Regions from separate parts of the Mumia sp. zg.B53 genome, predicted to be linked through region 3. Evidence: riboswitches for the same ligand, from Rfam matches in the RefSeq annotation. Region 3 holds a riboswitch; each other region holds the start of a gene.

Region 1 (3,970 bases), on a different contig from region 3:
GCAAGGGCAAGATCTTCGACGTCGCGACCTCGACGGCGATCGCCTACAGCCGGGCGCGCGAGAGCGGCAAGCGCATCGGCCCGGTCCTCAAGGCGAAGCACACGCTGTTCGACCGGCTGGTCTACGCCAAGCTTCGCGACGCCATGGGCGGGCACGTCGAGCACGCGATCTCCGGCGGCGCTCCGCTGGGCGAGCGGCTCGCGCACTTCTTCTCGGGCATCGGCATCCCGGTGATCGAGGGGTACGGCCTCACCGAGACCACGGCCGCGCTCGCGGCGAACCTCGCCGGCGACTCCAAGATCGGCACCGTCGGGCGCCCTCTGCCGGGCACCGAGGTCCGGGTCGCCGATGACGGCGAGCTGCTGTTCCGCGGCGGACAGGTGTTCCGGGGTTACTGGAACGCGCCGGAGGCGACGGCGGCCGCGTTCGACGAGGACGGCTGGTTCCACACCGGTGACATCGGTGAGATCGACTCCGACGGCTTCATCTCCATCACGGGCCGCAAGAAGGAGATCATCGTCACCGCCGGCGGCAAGAACGTCGTGCCCGCGGTCCTCGAGGACCGCATCCGGGCGCACGTCCTGGTGAGCCAGGCGGTGGTCGTGGGCGAAGGCAAGCCCTTCGTCGGCGCACTCATCACGCTCGACCAGGAGTCGATCGGCTCGTGGCTCGAGAACCACGGCAAGCCGGCTGATACGCCGATCGAGCAGCTCGCTGACGATCCCGACGTGCTGGCGGCCGTGCAGACCGCGGTGGACGAGGCCAACTCCCACGTGTCCCGAGCGGAGGCGATCCGCAAGTTCCGGGTCCTCGCCAAGGACTGGACCGAGGAGGGCGGCCAGATCACACCGACCCTCAAGCTCAAGCGCAACGTCGTGATGCGTGAGCACCGCGACGACGTCGAGGCCCTGTACGGCTAGGCCCCAACCCCACGCAGACAGCAGCCCCCGGCGCACACGCGCTGGGGGCTGCTGTCGTCCGTGAGGGTTCGGAGCTGCTGCCCAGGGGTGGCCGCACGTCGTACGCAGAAGAGCCACGACCCGAGACGGGTCGTGGCTCTTCGTACGGAGCGGAGGCGGTCAGCCGACGCGACGCACTCCGCTGACCGGCATGACGTCCACCGAGACGATCTCGACGCTGCGCCCGGGACGCGGGGCGTGGATCAGCTTGCCGTTGCCGATGTAGATGCCGACGTGGCTGACCGGGCTGTAGTAGAACACCAGGTCGCCCGGGCTCATCGACGACCGCGACACCGAGGAGCCCATCCCGGACTGCGCGGAGGACGAATGCGGGAGCGACACGCCGGCCGCGCCGAACGCCTTCATCGTCAGGCCCGAGCAGTCCCAGCTGCCGGGGCCCGCAGAACCGTAGGAGTAGGGCTCGCCCAGCTGCGCCATCGCGAAGTCGATCGCCTTCTTGGCCCGCCCGGACGCGTTCACCTTCGGGGCGCTGGTCGACGGACGGTCTTCGCTGCGGCTCGGACCACCGTGGTCGTTGTCGTAGACCTCTTCGCGCTCAGCAGGAGTCAGGCTCGCGACGAGAGCCTCGGCCTTGGTGACGCGATCGTCGAGCTTGGCCTTCTGCTTGGTCATCTCCTTCTGCGACTCCGAGATGATCTCGAGCTTGGAGGAGAGCTGCTCACGGCGGACCTTGAGCTCTCCGGCCTCGCGCTCGAAGGCGGCCAGCCGGTCGGCCTGGGTGCTGTTGTAGGACTGGAGCGCCGTCAGGCCCTCCAGGAACTCGTCGACATCGTCGCTCGCGAGCAGCTGGGTGGTCGGGCCCATCGGGGAGCTCGACAACCGCTCGGTGACGGTCTTGGCGAGGGCGTTGCGGACGTCCTCGACCTCAGCCTGCTGCGCCTTGACGTCGGTCCGGAGCTTCTTGATCTGCTTCTTGGCTCCGTCGACCTCGGTCCGGAGCTCGAGGAAGCGCTCGTTGGCCTGCTCGGCCTCGTGGCTGAGCTCGGCGACCTTGCGCTGGGCCTCGGACAGGCTCGGCGTCTGGGGGTCTGCTGCGCTGGGGGACGCGGTGAGCGTGGCAGCGAGGACCAACCCGGACCCGGCGGCGACTGCTGCCCTCATCGACAGCTTTCGGCCGTTCCGCACTCGGCGGCTCCTTCACGTTCTCGACGCCTACCGGGTGAGCTGACGGGTTCGGGCCAAGAACGTGCCCTACCGTCCGAGCGGACGGATTCACCCCAGGAACGTGGGTCCCCGGCTCCAGCGTCGATCGGGGGATCTCGGCCGAACTAGGCGGCGTGCCTGCGCCCTCCGGGGTAGAGAACTCCTCAGACACGCGAGCCTCACCCTATGCGCCAACGGGGTGGGGAATCAACGTGAAGCAGTGGGAAAGTCAGATCTCTCTCGCGGGCGGCGGTGGTTGGGTGAGAAAGCTCACACGTCGTCGATGGTCTCGCTGTCGGTCTGGGTCACGAGGCGGAGCGGAGACACGAGGCCGGCGGCGCTCAGCGCCTGGAGCGCGGCACCCTCGTCGGCGTCGATGCTGACGCCCTCGTCGGGGGCACCGAGCAGCGCGGTCACCACGCAGTCGCCGCATGCCTGGGGCCGGGCGAGGCAGCGACCGCAGTCGATGGTCAGAAGCTCGCCGTGACCCGTCGCCGGGCCCGGCTGCTGATGGAGCACGCGGGATTCGTCCATGCCCTGGACGCTACGCAGCCGCTCTGACACAAACCCGTCGTGCGACACGCCGTACGCCCCGACGGCCGGACATGTCAGCGGACGCACCTACCGTCGTTCCCATGACCCTCGCCCCCGAAACCGCTCCCCCGCCGACCGTCCCGGTTCCCGCGGTCGAGGGCACCGCGGTCGAGGGCACCGCGGTCCAAGGGACTCTCGACGAGCTGGGTCGAGACCTGTCGGGCATCACGTTCTGCGTCGTCGACCTCGAGACGACGGGCGGCTCGGCGGCCGCCGGCTCCATGATCACCGAGATCGGTGCGGTCAAGGTCCGCGGCGGAGAGGTCCTGGGTGAGTTCCAGACCCTCGTCGACCCCGAGGGTCCGATCCCGACGTTCATCACGGTCCTCACCGGCATCACCGACGCGATGGTCGTGGCCGCCCCGAGGATCGGCGAGGCGCTGCCGTCGTTCCTGGAGTTCGCCCGGGGCACCGTGCTCGTCGCGCACAACGCTCCCTTCGACGTCGGCTTCCTCAAGCACTTCACCCAGCACCTCGGGCTGGCCTGGCCCGGCTTCGAGACGCTCGACACCGCCCGCATCGCCCGTCGCGTCCTGCTGCGCGACGAGGTCCCCAACTGCAAGCTGAGCACGCTCGCGCGCCACTTCCACGCCGCCACCACCCCCAACCACCGCGCCCTCGCCGACGCCCGCGCGACGGTCGACGTCCTCCACGCGCTCCTCGAGCGCCTGGGCACCATGGGGGTGTCGACGATGGAGGAGCTCGCCACCTTCAGCTCCCGGGTCAGTCCCGCCCAGCGCAAGAAGAGCCGGCTCGCCGACCACCTCCCCCACCTCCCCGGCGTCTACCTCTTCCGCGACCGTCACGAGAACGTCCTGTACGTCGGGACCTCCAAGGACCTCCGTGCGCGGGTCCGCTCCTACTTCACCTCCAGCGAGACCCGCACGCGGATGGGCGAGATGGTGGCGCTGGCGACCCGCGTCGAGGGCATCACGTGTGCGACGGCCCTGGAGGCGCAGGTGCGCGAGCTGCGGTTGATCGCACACCACAAGCCGCCCTACAACCGCAGGTCCCGACACCCCGAGCGTGCGACCTGGATCAAGCTCACCCGAGAGCCGTGGCCCCGCCTCTCGTTCGTCCGCAAGACCGACGACGACGCCGACTACCTCGGTCCCTTCACGCGCCGCTCGTCCGCCGAGCGTGTCGCGGCGACGCTCTACGAGGCGTTCCGCATCCGCCAGTGCTCCGGACGGCTCCCGCGCCGTCCGTCACGCAGCGCGTGCGCCCTCGCCGAGATGGGCAGCTGCCTCGCA
Region 2 (3,970 bases), on a different contig from region 3:
GGTGACGGCACGCGCGTCGACACGTCGTCGATGGCGGCCTCCGAGCTGGCCGAGCTGATCCAAGGACTCAACTCCCAGATGCACGCAGCCGCGGAGGACCTTCAGTTCGAGGTGGCGGCACGACTGCGTGACGAGATCGGCGAGCTCAAAAAGGAGCTCCGCCAGATGCAGGCCGCCGGCGCCGGCTGATCGGAGAGGCCGGACGGCCCGCGCCACCCCGCGGGCCTACGGTCCCTCCCACGCATCCGCATCGACGGCGTACACCCACCGCATCCCGGGCCACTCGGTCACCGACCACAGCCTCCGCTGCTGCGGCCACGCGGCGATGTCCTCGCACCCCGTCGGGAGCACCTTCTTGTGCCGTCGGAACGCGCCCGGTCTGCCGACGAGCAGGTCGCCGTTGTTGCCCCGGCCCTGGCTCGTGGTCACGTACCACGTGCCGTCGATGGCGGTCGCTCCCTGCATCCTGGCGGCCTGCTCCGGATGGAGCTCGTCGGGTGTCAGTCGTCCGGTGTCAGGATCTCGAACGGGCAGGTGCGTGCGCGGGTCCAGCCGGAACCGCCAGAGCCGCTGGGTCTTTCCGACCCCGCCGTACTCACCGACGACGAGGGACGCTGGGCTGCCGTCCTCCGGGCTGCCGTGCTGGATCGACAAGAAGGAGTAGCGCAGCCGGCTGCCGTCGTCGCGGCTCCACGCCGACAGCTTCGCGAACACCGGCAGGACCAGCTCGTAACCCAGCCGCCTCGAGGGCCCGCCGCGAGCGCCGTCGGGCAGGCGGAGCAGGTCGTCGATCCGCACGACGTAGATGCCCGCGCGGGTCGCGGCCACGTACAGGTACGGGCCGTACCAGGCGATGCCGCCGGCATGGGTCGGGACGGGCCGCGCACGGACGCCCCAGGGGGTTCGTCGCGCCCTGACCAGGAGCACGTGCTGGTAGCGCAGCGTCGCGAGGTCGACGAAGGTCAGCCGGGCGCCGTTGCGTCGTGCGTGGTGGTGGGCGTACCAGCTGACGGCGACGACGTCGCGCCCTCCGGTGCCGCCGGGTGCGTCCCCGGCGGTCGCGTCCGCGGAGGTGGTGACGCCTTGGGGGTACCAGTCCTCGGTGTCGGCATCGGGGCGCTCCCAGGTGAATCCGTACGCCGCGGCCTGTCCCGGCACCTCGACCTCGCGAGCCTGGAGAGGGGCGGTGTCGAGCACCTCGGGGATGGTCGACCTCGTGCCTCGGCGCAGCAGAGCCCGCCTCGCGCCGGGGCTCGTCAGCGTGCCCACCAGGCCTACGTGTCTCACTGCCACGGCGCGAGCCTAGCGAGGTCTGCGACACGAGCACCCGGGGCGGCCTCTGGCACAATGGCGCAGGGAGGGGAGTATTCCTTTCGTCGACCCGTCGTCATCACGGCCAGCGCGCTGGCCCGGCGGGTCGAGCCGTGTCAGGTGCTCCTCGCGCCGGCCCGGCGGAAGAGACCTCCGGCCAGACAACCCATCCGACCGGAGGAACCGAACCGTATGAACGTCACACCCCTCGAGTGGTGGATCACGATCGGCGTCACCGTCGCCGTGCTCCTGTTCGACGTCGTCGTGATCGCGCGCAGGCCCCACGAGCCGTCGATGAAGGAAGCCGGGGTCGCGCTCACCATCTATGTCGGACTCGCGGTCGCGTTCGGCATCTGGGTGACGGGCTTCCACGGCGGTCAGTACGGCCTGGAGTTCTTCACCGGATGGCTCACCGAGTACAGCCTCTCGGTGGACAACCTGTTCATCTTCATCATCATCATGGCGAGCTTCAAGGTGCCCAGGGTCTATCAGCAAGAGGCGCTGATGATCGGGATCATCCTCGCCCTGATCTTCCGTGGGATCTTCATCGGTCTCGGTGCCGCGGCGATCAACAACTTCAGCTGGGTCTTCTACATCTTCGGTCTCTTCCTCGTCTACACGGCGTACGGACTGGTCAAGAGCTATCGCAACCACGACGACGAGGAGGCCGGTGACAACGCCGTCGTGCGGTTCGCCGAGCGGCACTTCAGCGTCGCCGACGAGTTCCACGGCATGAAGATGACCGTGCACATCGACGGCAAGCGGTTCCTGACGCCGATGTTCCTCGTGATCCTGGCCCTGGGCACCACCGACCTGCTGTTCGCTCTGGACTCGATCCCGGCGATCTACGGCATCACCAAGGAGCCGTACCTCGTCCTGACGGCGAACATCTTCGCGCTCATGGGTCTGCGCCAGCTCTACTTCCTGCTGGGCGGGCTGCTCCAGCGTCTGGTGTACCTGTCGCTCGGCCTGTCCGTGATCCTCGCCTTCATCGGCGTCAAGCTCGTCCTCCACGCGTTGCACACCAACGAGCTCCCGTTCATCAACAACGGCGAGCACCTCGACGTGCCGGAGATCCCGACGCTGATGAGCCTCGCGGTGATCATCGTGGTCCTGGCCCTGACCGCGGCCGCCAGCCTGTGGAAGACCCGCCACCAGCCGCAGCCCAAGCGGCCCGACGAGCGCGAGGACGTCCCGCCGCGCTGATCGTCGTCCGCCCGGGGTCCGCCAGTCCGCTATAGGTGGCTTGCGGACCGCCTGGGCTTGTTGTCCGGATTATGTGGGTTAGTCTGACTGAGGTCTTGCTCGACGCCGAATCCTGTCCGCGGGCGAGACCTACCCCGGAGGGTCGGTCAACGGGGGCCGGCGAACCACGAACATGACGGACAGGAGTGGGGAACCCAATTCCGGAGCCACGGCTCCTTGGGGTGAAGCCCGGTCGCGGACTCGTCCGTGATCGGCAGGGCACCTTCGGCCCGAACCCGACAGCTAACCCCACAGGCGTTGTGAAGGAACACATGAACAACGCCCTTCACGTCGCCAAGCGCGGCGTCGCCACCACGCTCGCCCTCATGGGTCTGGTCGCCGGTCTGCTGGTCTTCACCAGCACGCCCGCCAGTGCGGCCAAGGACCGGACCTGGGAGCGCCTCGCCAAGTGCGAGGCGGGAGGTCGGTGGCACATCAACACCGGAAACGGCTACCACGGTGGTCTGCAGTTCAACCCAGGAACCTGGCGGTCGTACGGCGGCAAGAAGTATGCGTCGACCGCCTACAAGGCCAAGCGCCGCGAGCAGATCGCGGTCGCGGAGAAGGTCCTCAGGCGGCAAGGGTGGGGCGCATGGCCAGGCTGCACCCGCAAGCTCGGCCTGACGACCAAGCACAAGCGTGAGAAGTGGCAGGGTTTCGCCAAGAGCGACCGTGTCGCCAAGAAGGGCGCCATCGGATACTTCCCGCGCTGGTGGCGCAAGAAGTTCTGGTGAGCCACCCGCCTCACCGCGGACCCCGTCGGGCTCAGTCGAGCTCGGCGGGGTCCTTCACGTAGGTGCGCTCGGCGTAGAACGCGCGGTTGATGATCCAGGTGATCACCCACAGCACCACTCCCAGGCCCAGCAGCAGTCCCGCAACTTCGTACTGCTCGGTGTCACGACCCGACAGTGGCGTCACGAGATAGAGCGAGACGACGGCGGCGACCACCGGGATGACGGTCGGCGCGACGAAGTGGCGGGTGTCGACGCGGTCGCGGCGCAGCACCAGCACCGCGACGTTGACGATCGTGAAGACCGCGAGCAGGAGGAGTGCGGTGGTGCCGCCGAGGGTGGCGACGGCGTCCTCGCTCGCGTTGAACACGTAGGTGATGAGCCCCAGGGCGAGGAGGGTCGTGAAGAGGATCGCGACCCATGGCGTCTGCCGCCGGCGACCGACGTGGGCCAGCGCCGGTGGCAGCACGTGCTGCCTGGCCATGCCGTAGAGGAGCCGGCTGGCCATGAGCATGTTGATGAGCGCCGTGTTGGCGACGGCGAACATCGTGATGAACGGATAGATCTCGTCGATCGGGAGGTTGGGGGCGCCGAGCTCGACGACGGTGAGCAGGGGCGTCTCCGTCGCGGCGAGCCGGCCGATCGGGACGAGCGCAACGGCGGTGATCGAGACGAGAACGTAG
Region 3 (3,970 bases):
CGGCTCCCCCGGAGGCGGAGAACGGCCCCACCCGACGCTGGAGGGAGGGACCCGCCGGGTGGGGCCGAAACCCTGGTGCCGATCGTAGGGGAGCGCGCGCGCCGAACCGAGGCCGCCTGCTGTGACCTTCCTCGCGTCAGCGGGACCGGACCGTCACGCCACCGGCGCCAGCCGGCACGAGCTCGACGAAGACCTTGCCCCGCTCGAGCGTGACCGGCTTGCCCCCGGCAGTCAGCTGGATCGGCGCCGCAGCGCTCTTCTTGCTCCAGCGGGCGTTCAGCATCGTGCCGCCGTTGAGGACGACAGCCCGGCCGCCCCCCTTGAGCACCGTCTCGGGGACGGGATACCCGGCCGGGTCGCGGTAGCCCGCGTCGACCTGTCGGGTGAAGAGCACGAGGACGGTGTCCGGCTTGAAGTCCTTGCCCTTCTGGGCGTGGCCGTTGACCCGGCGGTACGCGCCGCCGGAACCGAGCTGCCACCGCGTCGCGGAGCTGCGGGAGAAGCGGACGTCGAACGACGTCGCCTTCGTCGAGCCGGGCGTCGGGCTCGCGCCGAACGGCAGGTACGGCGGCGGCACGGCGGCCTTCGCGGACCGGTGCTGGTCGGCGTAGGCGGCAAGGTTCAGCAGCCGGTCGTACGGGGCCTTCTTGCCCCGGTCGATGGCGAGCGTGAGGTTGCCGGTGTCCTCGCTGTAGAGCTTCACACCAGCGGCCTTGATCTTGCGGATGGTCACCTTCGCGCCGCCCGAGGCGATCAGCTGCCCACCGGTCGGCTTGACGAGGGCGATGTCGGTGGTCCGGGTCGAGCGGACGTGCCCGACCTTGGTCGGCGTCTGCGAGTAGAAGAACGCCGCCAGCCTCGTCAGACCACCCTCGACCAGCTCCTCGACGACGAGATCAGCCTGCGACAACCCGTACTGCGGGGCTCCGGCGGCGGTGTTCTCGACCTTCACCAGGAAGGCGGGGTGATCGGGCAGACCCTTGGCCGCCGCCTCGCCGGTGAACGGGTTGGCGCGGTTCAGGGTCGCCGCCTTGCGCGCGGCGTCGGCGCTGGTCGGCGTCGGCTTCTCCGGGGTCTTCGGCTCGTCACCACCCGAGCACGCCGCCGCGAGGACGAGTGCGGTCGCGACGAGGGTGGCGCGCAACGCGGTACGGGGCTTCTGGCTCACGTGCATGCTCCCATGGTGGAGCAGGGCCGGTACCTCAGGAGGCACCGGCCCTGCTCTTCGTGGTGGTGTCGCTGTCAGCGCAGACGCATGGTGCCTGCGGACCAGCCGCGGGTCCAGATCCGCTCGACCTTCACGCGGCTGCCGGAGTACGGCGCGTGGAGGATGCGACCCTTCCCCCAGTAGATGCCCACGTGGTACTTGCGGGACCCACCGAAGAAGACGAGGTCGCCCTTGCGGATGTTGCGCTTCTTGATCTTGCGGACGTGCCGGTACTGCGAGTTCGCGGTCCGCGGCAGCTTCATGCCTGCCTTGCGGAACGAGTAGGAGGTGAGGCCGGAGCAGTCGAACGCGCGGGGGCCGGACGCGCCGTAGCGGTACGGGTCACCCTTCTGGCGCGCGGCGACGCGGGAGGCCTTGACGATGCGACCGGCGCGACGCTTCTTGGCGACGACGCGCTTGGCCTTCTTGGTGGCCTTCGCGGCGGCGAGCTTCTGGGCGGTCGCGGTCTTCGCGGCGGCCGTGCTCGTGGACGTGGAGGCGGGGGCTGCGCTGGCCTCGTTGGCGGTCGTGACGACCATCGCGAAGGCAGCGGAGAGAGCGATCGGCAGAGCCATGAGGCGCTGCGTCCGGGGGGTCGCGAGCATGATGAGCGTGGTCCCTTCCACGCCTGCGAAGTGAGCTGTCGGATTAGGGCCGAAGGATGGCCCCGCCCTGTCTTAGGGCTTCACCCCGAGCACGCATGACCCGAAGGACTTCGTGCAGAGTTGGTTCCTCCGCTCCTGCCCGTCGGTGACGGTCGATGATGGGGGCGTGTGCAGGCGGGCAGGATTGGGCGTTTCCCACACACGATGTTCAGTTGTCCGGCAGGACCCGGTCGCGTCCCGGTCATGCCCGTTATGGGGGGTTGTGGGGCCTGTTGTCAGGCCGCGGGCCACCATAGACACGTCGATGGACCCGCTCAAAACACCAGACGTCACCACGGACGAGGTTTGGACGCTCGTCCAGGTCACCTGCCCTGCCGTCGCAGTGATCGAAGAGAGGCTATGTGACCCTTGTCATATTTTGACCGGTCTTGTCCCAGGACCATAACAAAGCTCTGCGCGGATGCAAGGGTCCACCGCACCCGCGGGCGCGCCGGCGACGGTCAGCCGGCGAGCGACCGGACGGCTCGCACCGCGGTGACGACGGCCCCGGCGGCACCCTCGAAGTCCGCCGGCGACGCGGCCGTGAACCGCACCGCCGTACGCGCCACCTCGGGATCGATCCCGAGCGCCAAGAGGACCTCCGAGGGCTCGTCGGAGCCCGCGGCGCACGCCGAGCCGCTGGAGCACGCGATGCCGTGATCCTGCTCCAGCCCCAGGAGCACCGCCTCCCCCGACGTGCCCGGGAAGCAGAACGACGCGTGACCGGGAAGCCGACGGCGCGGATGGCCGGTGAGGAAGGCGCCCGGGGCAGCGGAGAGCACGTCGTGCACGAACGCGTCGCGGGCCGCGGCCAGGGCCTCGACCGGACCTCGCGGACGCGGTCCCCCGGGCGTGGACCCCACCGCCGACGTGATCGCCGCAGCGAGACCGACGGCGGCGGCGACGTTCTCGGTGCCCGACCGAAGTCCACGCTCCTGGCCGCCCCCGTGGATCAGCGGCTCCAAGGGCACGCCTCGGCGGACCCACAGGGCCCCGCTCCCCTTCGGCGCACCCACCTTGTGGCCGCTGAGCGAGAGGGCGTCGACGCCGAGCTGCGTGGGATCCACGACGACGGACCCGACGGCCTGGACGGCATCGGTGTGCACGAGCGCCCCCCGTGCGCGTGCCAGGGCGGCGACCTCGGCGACCGGCTGGACCGTCCCGACCTCGTTGTTCGCGAGCATGACCGACACCAACGTGGTCTCGGCGCCGATCAGTCGTTCCGCCTGCGTCAGGTCGACGACGCCGTCACCGTCGACGTCGAGCAGGTCTCTCCGGAACCCGTGCAGTCTGACCAGGTGGTCGCACGCCTCCAGCACGGCAGGGTGCTCGATCCGGGTGGTCACGAGGTGGCGCCCACGCGGGTTCGCCAGTGCCAGTCCCTTCACCGCGAGGTTGTCGGCCTCCGTCCCACCGGAGGTGAGCACGATCTCCGCCGGCCGGGCACCAAGCGCGGCGGCGACGTCCGCGCGTGCGCGCTCCAGCGCCCGGGACGCGACGTCTCCGAGACCGTGGCGGCTCGACGGGTTGCCGAACTCGCCGGTGAGGAAGGGCCACATCGCCTCCAGCACCTCGCGGCGAACCGGCGTGGTCGCGGCCGTGTCGAGGTAGCGCACCCTAGACCGCCACCTCGACGTCGAGCCCCAGGTCGAGCGCGGCGACGCTGTGCGTGAGGGCCCCCACCGAGATCAGGTCGACCCCGGTCAGCGCGATCTCACCGACCCGAGGGAGCGTGATGCCGCCGCTGGCCTCCACCAGCGCCCGCCCGGCGACCTTCTCGACACCGGTACGGAGGTCCTCGAGCGTGAAGTTGTCGAGCATCACGGTGTCGACACCGGCCGCAAGGACGGCATCGAGCTGGTCCAGGCGGTCGACCTCGACCTCGAGGTGCACCGTGTGCGGGAGCGCCTCTCGCGCGGCTCGCAGCGCCGAGGTGATGCGCTCCGGGTCGTCGCCGAGGACAGCGAGGTGGTTGTCCTTGGCCATCACGGCGTCCGACAGCGAGAACCGGTGGTTGTGCCCGCCGCCGCACCGCACGGCGTACCGCTCGAACGCCCGAAGCCCCGGCGTCGTCTTGCGGGTGTCGACGATGCGCACACCCGTCCCGGCGACGGCCTCG

Evidence for each region. A riboswitch is a leader RNA that binds a small molecule or an ion and turns the genes downstream of it on or off. The one in region 3 is predicted to bind cyclic di-AMP.
Region 1: it holds a riboswitch for cyclic di-AMP, as region 3 does, so the genes downstream of both, KV102_RS19670 (NlpC/P60 family protein) here and KV102_RS14275 (C40 family peptidase) in region 3, are expected to answer to the same signal.
Region 2: it holds a riboswitch for cyclic di-AMP, as region 3 does, so the genes downstream of both, KV102_RS19375 (transglycosylase family protein) here and KV102_RS14275 (C40 family peptidase) in region 3, are expected to answer to the same signal.

The regions. Positions count from the first base shown of each region.
Region 1 is NZ_JAHWCK010000006.1:25,792-29,761, reverse strand. Features, by position in the region: gene KV102_RS17290 (long-chain fatty acid--CoA ligase) at 1-920, shown strand, start outside; gene KV102_RS19670 (NlpC/P60 family protein) at 1,080-2,105, opposite strand; cyclic di-AMP (ydaO/yuaA leader) riboswitch at 2,114-2,255, opposite strand; gene KV102_RS17280 (hypothetical protein) at 2,394-2,657, opposite strand; gene KV102_RS17275 (DEDD exonuclease domain-containing protein) at 2,759-3,970, shown strand, end outside.
Region 2 is NZ_JAHWCK010000001.1:169,321-173,290, forward strand. Features, by position in the region: gene uvrB (excinuclease ABC subunit UvrB) at 1-189, shown strand, start outside; gene KV102_RS00775 (hypothetical protein) at 226-1,293, opposite strand; gene KV102_RS00780 (TerC family protein) at 1,504-2,517, shown strand; cyclic di-AMP (ydaO/yuaA leader) riboswitch at 2,665-2,828, shown strand; gene KV102_RS19375 (transglycosylase family protein) at 2,829-3,290, shown strand; gene KV102_RS00790 (APC family permease) at 3,322-3,970, opposite strand, start outside.
Region 3 is NZ_JAHWCK010000004.1:25,805-29,774, reverse strand. Features, by position in the region: gene KV102_RS14280 (DUF3048 domain-containing protein) at 137-1,174, opposite strand; gene KV102_RS14275 (C40 family peptidase) at 1,243-1,833, opposite strand; cyclic di-AMP (ydaO/yuaA leader) riboswitch at 1,818-1,973, opposite strand; gene KV102_RS14270 (cysteine desulfurase family protein) at 2,313-3,467, opposite strand; gene nadC (carboxylating nicotinate-nucleotide diphosphorylase) at 3,469-3,970, opposite strand, start outside.